2 regions of the Nostoc sp. FACHB-888 genome follow, and region 2 is predicted to be linked to the other one. Evidence: predicted binding sites of a transcription regulator. Region 2 holds the regulator's gene; the other holds the start of a gene.

Region 1 (5,962 bases), on a different contig from region 2:
AAGGTTTCAACTGCACGGCGAATTGCACCTTCGGCTTTGTCCCAAACTTCATCGGAACCCATGTACTTATCACTAGCAGGATCGCGAAAACTCAGTCTAGCTTTAAAGTTCTTTAGTTGCAGACTATTGAACACCGACAAAATCAAATCCACTACACTGAGGAATTCGCTATCTAGCTGTTCTGGGGTGACGAACAGGTGAGAATCATCCACAGTGAAACCGCGCACCCGCGTTAAACCGCCCAATTCGCCTGATTGTTCGTAGCGGTAAACAGTACCAAATTCCGCCAGTCGCATCGGTAATTCTCGATAAGAGCGTAACTCACTCTTATATATTTGGATGTGGAAAGGGCAGTTCATCGGCTTCATAACGAAGCCCTGTTCCTGTGCAGCCGATTCCTGATCATCTGCCATTAAGGGGAACATATCTTCTTTATATTTCTGCCAATGTCCAGAGGTTTTAAATAAATCTACTCTGGCAATGTGAGGTGTTACTACAGATAAGTAACCCCGTTTTAGCTGTTCTTGCTTGAGGAAATCTTCTAAAGTACTCCGCAACAAAGTACCTTTGGGTGTCCACAAAGGTAAACCCGGCCCCACTTGGTCAGAAAATATAAATAAACCCAGTTCCTTGCCAAGTTTGCGGTGATCTCGCCGCAGCGCTTCTTCTTTACGTCGCTTATATTCAGTGAGTTGTTCTGGACTTTCCCAAGCGGTGGCGTAAATCCGTTGTAATTGGGCTTTGGTTTCATCCCCACGCCAATAAGCGCCAGCAACGCTTTCTAATTCTATTGCCTTGGGGTTTAATTCACTGGTATTTTCCAGATGAGGCCCCCCACACAAATCCCACCATTCATTGCCCAAGTGGTAAATCGTGATTGGCTCGTTTTTGATATCTGCTAGGATTTCTAGCTTGTAAGGTTCGTTAATTTCCTGAATCCGGCGTTCGGCTTCTTCGCGGCTGACTTCTTCCCGAATTACCGCTAACTTGCGATTGATAATCTTCGCCATCTCTTTTTTGATGACTTTAAGATCATTTTCGCTAAATGGTTCTGGATTGTCGAAGTCGTAGTAAAAACCGTTTTCAATCCAAGGGCCGATTGTAACTTGCACCTTGGGAAACAGCTTTTGTACTGCCATTGCCATTACATGGGAAGCAGTGTGGCGAATCTTCTTTAAGTTCTCCGATTCGCTGGTACGCGGTAAATAAATTTTTTCAACTTGTTCTGACTGTTGTGACTGATTTGATGAATTTGACGACATTGGCTGCTGAACCGTTGGCGAAGTGATTACAAAAGGTGATTTATCTGAATCTGTAGGCTTATTCAACTATAACGACTTTGGTTTTTGCCAGTTCAGCTTTATTCAAGAAAGAATTCAGGAGTCAGAATTCAGCATAAATTGAAGTCCGATGGTTACTGAGCTTGTTGAAGCATTGACAAACGCAGCCCGTTCGCTCTTAGCGTCTCAAAGAGAAGGAGTCTGCGTACCCCTGCTTTCTGTCTGCGACACGCTAAGAGCGAATGTAGAGAGTGTCTGAATCAAAGAATTTAAGCCTCCCACTGAATATGCAGATTTAGTGGTGCTTCTTCAGCTATACCTAAGATGCCTCTCTAAAGGATCTGTACAAACCCATTAGGAAGATTATATAATAATTTCTGTATTCTTTGTTACATAACTGTACATATTCTAAAATGATGAAATAAATAATTAATAAGAAATATGTTAAGAAACGTAAATAAGGTTAATATTAGTAAGAAAGTTGGAAATATGCTTCTCATTTATGTCAGACTCAAATTTACCAGGGACTGAGTTGCTGAAAACGGTTTTAGAACCCTTGCTAGAAGATTTTCATCATTGGTTTGTGCGATCGCGCCATTTACTCGAAACTGAACAGTTATCATTTATGAGTGACCAAGAAAAATCTGATTTGCTCTTACGTGTTAAGCAAGCGCAAGATGAACTAAGTACGGCAAAAATGCTATTTAATGCTACTGATAAACAAGTCGGGATTGATATGGCAACCTTAATGCCTTGGCATGAATTAGTAACAGAATGCTGGAATGTGGCAATGCGCTTTCGTCAAACGCGTGAAGCATAAGTCGTTGATGGGAGCATCTGCTATATTTTGGCCTTGACTTTGAATTTTGAACTCTGAGCAAACCGACCTGACTTGCCTCTTTGCATCTACACCAGATGATAAATCACCCATTCATTAAAGAAATAGTAAAAATCTCTTAAGATTTTCTTAACATTATTTGGATTAACAATGTAATGTATCCTATGCTACCGTAAGTGGAATAACGGTTGACAATTAGCTCCATATAAATGTAAGCGCACAAAGAGTGCCAAAAATGCTTGTCCTAACTGTAAGTCACAGTGTCGGCGAGACAAAACGTTACAAAATAAAAGATAAAAGTTTTAAAAATTGCTGTCCTGGAGGAAAATTCAATGTTACACCTACTTTACATTCTTGCTTTTACAATCCTTGCATTTATAGCTGTTGGCAACTTGATTCGTAACCTGATCATGTTCAGTTTTGATCGGGAGCGAACTTATCCGACGAATTCCTCGCCAGTGAATAATCAAGGCAGCTATGGTTATTATTCATCAAAAAAACAGTTTGTACCCCATCCAGAATTATTAGATAACGCGGGCAACTTAATTAAAGAGCCACTTTTGGTAATGCGTTCGATTAACGTTGAAGATGCGCGTCAACATCTTGATGCACTTTACGAAGCATCCCCAGGACATAAAAGAGAGAATTCTGAAGAAGCGTAAAAGTTAGGTATTAGAAGTTTGGATGTAATTATTGTTGCTTTTACATCCTTAATCTTTCTCTTGGCAGAAATTTATGAGAAGTGATACGTAAAACCCCGAATACAATTTGGGGTATATATCGATGGATGAATTTGTTCATCCATCGATTTTATTTTAAAGCTTAACCAGATACACAGATTAGAGTAATATAGCAACGATGGTATCATTGCATCAAAATGATACCGTAATTTTGTCTAGATATAGAATTCTATCGCCCTGCCAACGGTAGATTACTTCTAAAAGGAGTTTGCTGCAATGCCCATAACACCTACTACTCGACTGATTTTGGAGACTTTGCTCCCCCATCTCAAAGTAGCAGCAGGCTATGCCCGTTTTCTTCAACCAAAAATTGCTGCACTTCCCGCAAAAGAACAAGGAAACTTTTTTAGTGCTGCACTTACTGATGCGGATGTGGCTATTCAAAATTTAGTAGAAGTAGTACTACTGGGCACTTTCCCAGATATTCGCTTTTATGGTGAAGAGTATGAAAGTTCTAACAACACCAAATATTTTCGTGCTACCGAACTCGGTTTAGAAGGTGATTACTTAGTCACACTCGACCCAATCGATGGTACTAAGTTTTACATGGATGGGCATTCTAATTATCAAATTATTCTCAGTATTCTAAATTCAGATGACTTTGAAGCAGTACTCGCTATTTCCCCTGCCCAAAATATTTATTTTTATGCCCTTCGAGGCGAAGGTGCTTTTAAAGGGACTCTGGAGATGAGTTTAGAAGCCTGTGCCCCATTACACATAACATCCACTAAACCTTCTATTTTGTTGGGATGGGGTATGAATTATATCGCACATTTACTAAAAGATCGATATCAAGTAATCGATATAGAGACTGATTATTCTAGTGATATTCAAATTCCCAACCTCAATGGTATTCTCAGTGGTGACTTGAGTGGAGCAGTCATCAAATCGGGCAAATTTATTGATGGTGCTGCACTTGCTTTTATTGCAAGAGAGGCTGGCTGCATTGTAACTACTCTGGACGGTTCGACTTTACCGCCACTGCATACTTGTGAAAACTATAGCCTGCCTGGATTGATAATAGCTGTCTCAAAATCTGTTCATCAAGACCTACTGAAAGCAATGCAAAGCGTAGCTGTTTGAGGATGAAAATTTGTATTGTTGGCGCGGGTGCCATCGGTGGATATTTAGGAGCAAAATTGGCGCTGGCAGGTGAAGCAGTGACGTTAATTGCGCGTGGTTCTCATTTGGAGGCAATTCAAAAAAATGGGTTGAAGTTGCTGATGGCAGATGGTTCCAGCCAAATTGTTACTCCCTCTTTAGCAACTAGCGAGATTCAGGAAGCAGGGGCACAAGATGTAGTAATTTTAACTGTCAAGGCTCACAGTTTGCCTGCGATCGCACCTCTTCTCCCTGCACTTTACGATGCTCACACGATGGTGGTAACCGCCCAAAATGGCGTTCCTTGGTGGTACTTTCGCAAGTATGGCGGTGAGTATGAAGGTACGCGGATTCAATCTGTTGACCCACATGGGATTATTGAAGCTAGTATCGGTGCTGATCGCGCCATCGGTTGTGTTGTTTACCCGGCAACTGAGATAATTGAACCAGGTGTGATTAAGCATATTGAAGGCGATCGCTTTACTCTTGGTGAAATCGACGGCACTAAAACCGAACGCATCCAATTATTGGCACAGACTCTCAAACAGGCAGGATTCAAAGCACCAATCCGCAATCAAATTCGCACGGAAATTTGGATTAAGTTGTGGGGAAATGTGGCATTTAATCCGATCAGTGCGCTGACTGGTGCGACTCTAGAGGATATTTGCCGCTATCCCCTCACCCGTGAACTAGCGCGGCAAATGATGAGTGAAACTCAAGCGATCGCCCAAAAGTTGGGTATAAAGTTTGGCATCACTTTAGAACAGCGAATTAATGGGGCAGAAAATGTTGGCGCTCACAAAACCTCGATGTTACAAGATATTGAAGCAGGACGCGCTACGGAAATGGACGCTATTGTTGGCGCGGTAGCAGAATTGGGAAAACTCACTCAAATTCCCACACCTTATATTGATGCTATTTATGCCAGCGTCAAGCTGCTGGAAGCGACCAAAATCAAAATCTGACAGTCCCGAAGTTCTCATGGGATTAAGCAGAGACTTTACCATGCATTAATTAGTATTTGTAAGCCGATGCAATGGCATTGTAAGCCGATGCAATAGCATTGTAAGCCGATGCATTGGCATTGTAAGTCAATGCAATGGCATTGTAAGTCGATGCATTGGCATTGTAAGTCGATGCATTGGCATTGTAAGTCGATGCATTAGCATTGCAATTGCGGAGCAAAGGTATAAGGGAATATTTAGAAAACTTGTATGTACACCATACCCATTCAGAGGACATGATATCACAGGTATTATTTGCTCGATTGATGTAACAGTTTAAGGTGCGAAATATTTTATGAAGAAAAAAAAAGGATGGTTATTAACAATACTGGTTGTAGCAGCAGTAGGAATCATCATTACAGGACATAGCAATTCTCTAAAAGCTGCCTCACCTTTAGGTAAAGACACGCTGACAATGATTACTTCACCAGATTATCCCCCTTATGAGTTTTATGATACGAAAGGAGGCGATCGCCAAATCGTTGGCTTTGATATAGATATTGCCAAAACCCTTGCTGAAAAATTAGGGTTTAAACTCCAAATAATGGAATCCGATTTTAATGGGTTAATTCCTTCACTCCAAGCAAATCGCGCTGATTTTGTAATGGCTGGGATGACTCCGACTCCAGAACGTCAGAAAAATATTGATTTTTCAATTATTTATTACGAAGCTAAAGATACAATTGTCGCTCCTAAAGGCAGCAACCTAAAGCAGCCTCAAGATTTATCGGGAAAAAAGGTTGGGGTACAACTAGGAACGATACAGGAACAAAATGCTCAGAAAATTGCTAAAAAATTTGCGGGTATTCAGCTAAAGCAACTCAACAGAGTGCCGGAAGTAGTTCAGGAAATCAAATCTGGGCGAATTGATGCAGCAATTATTGAGGATACCGTCGCTAAGGGATTTGCCCAAGCTAACCCAGATTTAGAATTTAATATAATTCCCTCAGAGGAAGCAAGTGGATCAGCGATCGCATTTCCCAAAGGTTCTTCTTTAGT
Region 2 (5,962 bases):
ACTATTCGGGCGGAACTTTAAAAGTTAGTAGTTAGTAGTTAGGAGTTAGGAGTTAATGATCTAATTCCTCACTCCTGACTGCTGAGTGTTGATTCTGTGAGGCGATTTAAGTATCTTTCGATTAAGAGGATGGCAACAATGTCATCTATCGGTCTTGGTGGCTGTCGCAGACCCTGTGGTAATAGCTTTGTTAGCCCTTTGGGTGGGAACATTTGCCAATAGCGATCGCGTGCTTCTAAGGTTGTGTAGCGCTCATCCACTAAAATAATACTCAACGGTTCTGTCAATTCTTGATATAACTGCTGTCTCCACTGCTTGGCTGTAGTTTGGTCGCCCATCACCATCAAGGAGATCGGAAACTTTTGACGCAGTGTCTCAATGGTAGCGATCGCTTCTTTTGCCAGTACGACATGATGATAATACAATTGCCGATCCAGTCCCATCACCGCTAAACCACACTTATCTCGACCTGGATCAAACCCCAAGATGACTGGTTGCATTGGTGAAAATTCCCGGAAAGTCATAATAAATTAAAATTAAAAATTAAGAATTATAAATGAATAAATGCAATCACAGCAACTATTTTGGCTGCTTTTCAATATGTTTAAATCTTACTAATAACAGTGTGCAAATAATTTTTTAAGTACTAAAGATAATTTGTCCGTTGACTATTGCCACTAATTTTACTCTCAATGGTCCGGCTGTATAAGTATCGTTTGCTGCGATCGCTTTGATTTCCAATGGTTGATTGTACTGTCTTAATTGGTTGATAAAGCGCAGAAAAGTCCCGTCTACTTGCACATTTTCGATAATTCCGGCGTTACGGGCACGAAACTGGGAAGCAGAAATCAGTATTTCCAGTCGCTGCTGTAACTGATACGATGTCATGGTTTTGGAATCAGCAGTAGTTGTGGCCAGCACCGCGCCTTGCGAAAAAACCAATTCATTCCGAGCGGTATCAGCGAAAAACTCTATCTGCTTTTCTCCCCTGACATAATTACCAGCCGAGAAAATTCGCACCACGTATTCTTGACCATCCTCAATCTGCTGGCTCAATTTCTCAACCCTCTCTTGGGTGAAGCGTAGTAGCTCTGCATTTGCAGAATTTGCCCCAGGCTCACTTAATTCGAGGTTGGCGTTGCGGTTAGCTTCTTGTAAAAGTTGTTCCACTGCCTGACGAGCAGCAGTAGGTTGCGTAACACGAACTACACCTGCGGCCAGAACTTGACCGCGAACTAAGGCCAGCTTACCTAAACGCAGGTCGCGGTAGGACTGATAATATTTTTCTAACCTTGCAACTTCAAGTTCTAGTTGCTGCTGTTGTGCTTCCAATTCTTTGAGGCGTGATTCCCGTTTGGCAATCACTTGCTCTCGCGCTGCAACTTCTACATTACGCTTTTGAATCAGTTGATCGAGTTGGGCAATTTTGCGATCGCGTTCTTCTATGACTTCTTGGCGATTAGCAAGCTCGCGATCGCGTTTTTCAATTGCTGTTTTGGCTTCATCAATCGCTTTTTTAGCTTCAGCATACAGTCTTTGGCGTTCTGTCTTCAGTTGCTCAACTGCCGTCTGTAGCTCTTTTCTCTGATTGTAAACGCTTTGCAATTCAGCTATGGCTTTTTGGTATTGAGTTACAACTTGTCCTAGCTGACCTTGAGTGCGTTGGAGTTGAGTTTGAGTTTGGGCTTGTTGACTAATGGTGCGGTTCAACTGAGCTTGTGTTTGCAGTTGTTTGGCATTCGCCGCCTGCAAAGATTTATTAATTGTCTGTAAGTCTTGTTGTGCTTTTGCTTGGGCAATTCTTGCTTGGTTTAGCTCACTCTCTACCTGACTTTTTTGAGTTTCTGCGGTTTTTAGCTGTTCCCGCTTCTGTCTGAGGTCTGTTTGAATATCCTCTAACTCAAAGACTCCCTTTCGCAAGCCTTCGTCGGCAGCGAATAAAATTCCTAATGTTGATGCTGAAATCAAACCGCCCGTAAAAATAGTTACCAATACAGCAGTATTTTTCGGACGAAGGTTAAAAAGTGAGAGGCGGGCTTTGCCAACTCGTGTGCCGATGCGATCGCCCACGGTTGCAATTACGCCTCCCAGAATTAAAATTGCTGCTATGAGGATGTATCCGGTGGTCATCTTTAGCTACCGAAATCCTTCCAGATACAGCCTACTACTTTTAACCATTGTCTGGGGAGAAGTGGAAATTGGCAATAGCTGAAATTACTCAATTTTAGATTTACCTCTAGCTATTAGTGTCATTTTTCAAAATAGAACACGTGCCGATTCCCCTTTCTCCAATTGATTTTATGTGAATTGCCTACTTAAGGTAACAGGTTTATGCACAGTAATCTTCTTTTTGTGAATAGAAATCATCTTTTTTTCACGTAAATCCCCTAGTAGCCTAGTGACGGTAACACGAGTTGAACCAATTGCTTCTGCGATCGCTTGATGAGATAACTTCAAATCAATTGTGATCCCATCTGCACAAGGAACCCCAAAATCTCGACAGAGAATTAGCAAAAAACTCACCAATCTAGAACCCATATCTCGGTGAGCGAGAGTTTCAATCATCATCTCCGTTTGTAAAATGCGCGAAGACAGACCTCGCAGCATTAACATTGATAATTCTGGATTTTCCTTGAGTGCTTGCTCCACTTGTTCAATTGGTGCTGACAGTAATTCCGCAGGAGTAAATGCAACCGCATGGTAAAACCTATCCGATTTATTTCCCGTCAGCAATGACAATACACCAAATACACTATTTTCCCGCAGCAACGCTACCGTTATTTCCTCTCCTGCCTCGTACACCCTGGAAAGTTTAACAGCACCTTTCAAAAGAAAATAAACTCGTTCGGCAGGATCGCCAGGAAAAAAGATCGTTTTATTGCGTTCAAACGTTTCCACAACTGGCGGAAACGCCCCGGTCGCCATCTGACGAAATACATTTGCTAGGGCTTTATCTTGTGTCACGATCATCTCCCTTCCCCTACCCAATGCCGGAAAAACAAAAACTGATTACCTAAGAATACACCCGAAAAATGAATAAAGCACCGTCAACCTTTCTGTACTTTCCTATACTCAAACTAATCTCTTCATAACTCTTTGTTTACAATGATACATAATTGTTGATCCTTTAAGCTACTAATTGTTGATAAGTACTTCCAATAGCAGTATTAAAAAGGGTTTTTTAAAGAACAAATAAAGATATTTTGAGAATATCTTTATAAAAAATCAAGATTTTTGTCATAGAAAACACCCTTATCAATATTCATTTTTGCAAATCCTGTGTAAAACGAAGACAAAACGTGCCTCAGATTCTAGTATGCTCCTAATGATCGATCGCATTAACAATTTCTATGCTGAATCTGACTGGAAAAAATGCTCTTGTTACAGGTATTGCCAATAACCGCTCGATCGCCTGGGGCATCGCCCAACAGCTGCATAAAGCCGGAGCAAACCTGGGTATTACCTACCTGCCGGATGAACGCGGCAAAATGGAGAAAAAAGTTGCGGAATTGGTAGAACCCCTCAATCCCAGCTTATTTCTTCCCTGTAATGTCCAAAATGATGAGCAGATTCAATCTACCTTTGAGACAATCCGCGAAAAGTGGGGAAAGCTAGACATCCTTATCCATTGTCTTGCTTTTGCCAGCAAAGACGATTTGACTGGAGATTTTAGCCAAACGTCTCGTTCTGGCTTCAACACCGCCTTAGAAATTAGTACCTACTCGCTGGTGCAGTTAAGCGGTGCGGCTAAACCTTTGATGACAGAGGGAGGTAGTATCGTCACCTTGACATATTTAGGCGGTGTCAGGGCAATTCCTAATTACAACGTTATGGGAGTTGCCAAGGCGGGGTTAGAAATTAGTGTGCGCTACCTAGCTGCTGAACTAGGTCCGCAAAATATCCGCGTCAATGCCATCTCCGCAGGCCCCATCCGCACTCTGGCATCTTCAGCAGTGGGTGGAATTTTGGATATGATTCATCATGTAGAAGAAGTAGCTCCCCTACGACGCACCGTCACTCAGCTAGAAGTGGGCAACACTGCCGCTTTTTTATGTAGTGATTTGTCTAGCGGTATTACCGGACAAGTTCTATATGTAGATGCAGGATATGAAATTATGGGAATGTAAGATAATTGGGGCATTGGACATTGAGTATTAGTAAAATTCTTGCCAATTCTCCATGCCCCATTCCCTATGCTCCATTCCCCATTCCCGATGCAAACAACCAATCGCCAAGTTAATTCAAACTACGATAATTCAACTAAAACCTCTCGGATTGCCACTGTTCACCGCACTACTGGTGAAACTGATGTGCAAGTTACCATCAATCTGGATGGTAGAGGAACTTGTACAGCAGCAACAGGTATTCCGTTTTTGGATCACATGTTGCATCAAATTGCCTCCCACGGGCTGATTGATATAGATGTCCAAGCCAAGGGAGATTGGGAAATTGATGATCACCACACCAACGAAGATGTAGGTATTACCTTAGGGCAAGCTTTTAACCAAGCACTAGGCGACAGAAAAGGCATTGTTCGCTTTGGTAATTTTCGTGCGCCACTAGATGAAGCCTTGGTTGAGGTAACGCTAGACTTTTCTGGACGCCCTCACCTCAGCTACGGCTTGCAAATTCCTACTCAGCGTGTAGGAACCTATGACACCCAACTAGTACGCGAATTTTTTGTGGCGATCGTGAACCATAGCCAAATGACACTGCATATTCGGCAACTGGATGGAATTAATTCCCATCACATTATTGAAGCAACATTTAAAGCCTTTGCAAGGGCAACACAGATGGCGGTGGAAATCGACCCCCGTCGTGCTGGTGTAATTCCCAGTTCTAAAGGCGTTCTATGAAAGGAGTCAAATAGGGCATTGAGCATGGGGCGGTAGTTATTCTCCCCAATCCCCAATTCCCAGTTTGCAATAATTGACACACTGCTCGGTGATGGTTATTATCAGGCTACCGGGTAACCTGTAATTAATACCAAGCTGGTAATTAGTAATTGAACCGAGATGAAGTCTGTTGCAGATGACCCTGATTCTCAACTCAATACGGCAGACACTGCGCCAGTAGTTCTGACTTCTGAGTTACGAAAAGTCTATCGCACTGGTTTTTGGCTAAATCAAAAAGTTGTATCTCTTAAAAACTGTTCTTTAACAGTTTACAAAGGCGAAACCTTTGGGTTGCTAGGGCCAAACGGTGCTGGGAAAACAACCCTTTTAAAATTGTTGCTGGGAATTATTCGTCCTAGCTCTGGACGGGGATTATTATTGGGTAAGCCAATAGGCGATCGCACTGTTAAGCAACATATCGGCTATCTGCCGGAAAATCCCTATTTGTATGACTATCTCACTGGCTGGGAATTTTTGCAGCTAGCTGCTGGGCTATTCCAAATTCCCAAAAGTGTCCAACGCCAACGCATTCCCCAACTGCTGGAATTAGTGGGTTTATCCCAAGCTGATGCCCGCAAAAAGTTGCTGCGCCGTTATTCTAAAGGAATGCTACAGCGTGTTGGTATGGCACAGGCGCTAATTAACGAGCCAGATTTGGTTTTTTTGGATGAACCGATGTCTGGTCTTGATCCGGTGGGACGCTACCAAATGCGGGAAATTATTCTGGCGCTAAAAGCTGCTGGTAAGACGATTTTTTTCAACAGCCACGTTCTTAGTGAAGTAGAACAGATTTGCGATCGCATTGCCATCCTCGCTCAAGGTGAATTAATTTGCTCTGGTTCCCTCAATGAACTCTTAGGTAAAAACAACACATATTATGTAAAAGGTCAAGGTGGTGACTGGGAAATTCTCAAAAAATGGATACCCACTCTAAAATTTGAACCTGATGGTTCCTGGCAAGGTACACTACAAGACGATTATTATGATTTTCTGTCCAGTCTTCGTCTTATGGAGGGTAAAATTATTGCCATGAACTTGTCGCGTTATTCACTAGAAGAGTTTTTTAT

Evidence for each region. Region 2 encodes NtcA, which controls nitrogen genes in cyanobacteria. Its sites were predicted from a motif close to TNTGTANNNNNNNNTACANA; they were not measured.
Region 1: H6G26_RS25830 (DUF2605 domain-containing protein) is a predicted target of NtcA. The motif match lies at 1,657-1,676, and genes of this name have one in related genera.

Annotation. Positions count from the first base shown of each region.
Region 1 covers NZ_JACJQM010000056.1:23,326-29,287, reverse strand. Annotated here, with positions in the region: gene thrS (threonine--tRNA ligase) at 1-1,262, opposite strand, end outside; gene H6G26_RS25830 (DUF2605 domain-containing protein) at 1,783-2,100, shown strand; gene H6G26_RS25825 (DUF2973 domain-containing protein) at 2,451-2,780, shown strand; gene H6G26_RS25820 (inositol monophosphatase family protein) at 3,075-3,941, shown strand; gene H6G26_RS25815 (2-dehydropantoate 2-reductase) at 3,944-4,924, shown strand; gene H6G26_RS25810 (hypothetical protein) at 4,974-5,201, opposite strand; gene H6G26_RS25805 (ABC transporter permease subunit) at 5,259-5,962, shown strand, end outside.
Region 2 covers NZ_JACJQM010000015.1:48,791-54,752, forward strand. Annotated here, with positions in the region: gene H6G26_RS12030 (DUF3146 family protein) at 1-21, shown strand, start outside; gene H6G26_RS12035 (pre-16S rRNA-processing nuclease YqgF) at 69-524, opposite strand; gene H6G26_RS12040 (DUF3084 domain-containing protein) at 640-2,130, opposite strand; gene ntcA (global nitrogen regulator NtcA) at 2,299-2,970, opposite strand; gene fabI (enoyl-ACP reductase FabI) at 3,351-4,127, shown strand; gene hisB (imidazoleglycerol-phosphate dehydratase HisB) at 4,215-4,856, shown strand; gene H6G26_RS12060 (ABC transporter ATP-binding protein) at 5,016-5,962, shown strand, end outside.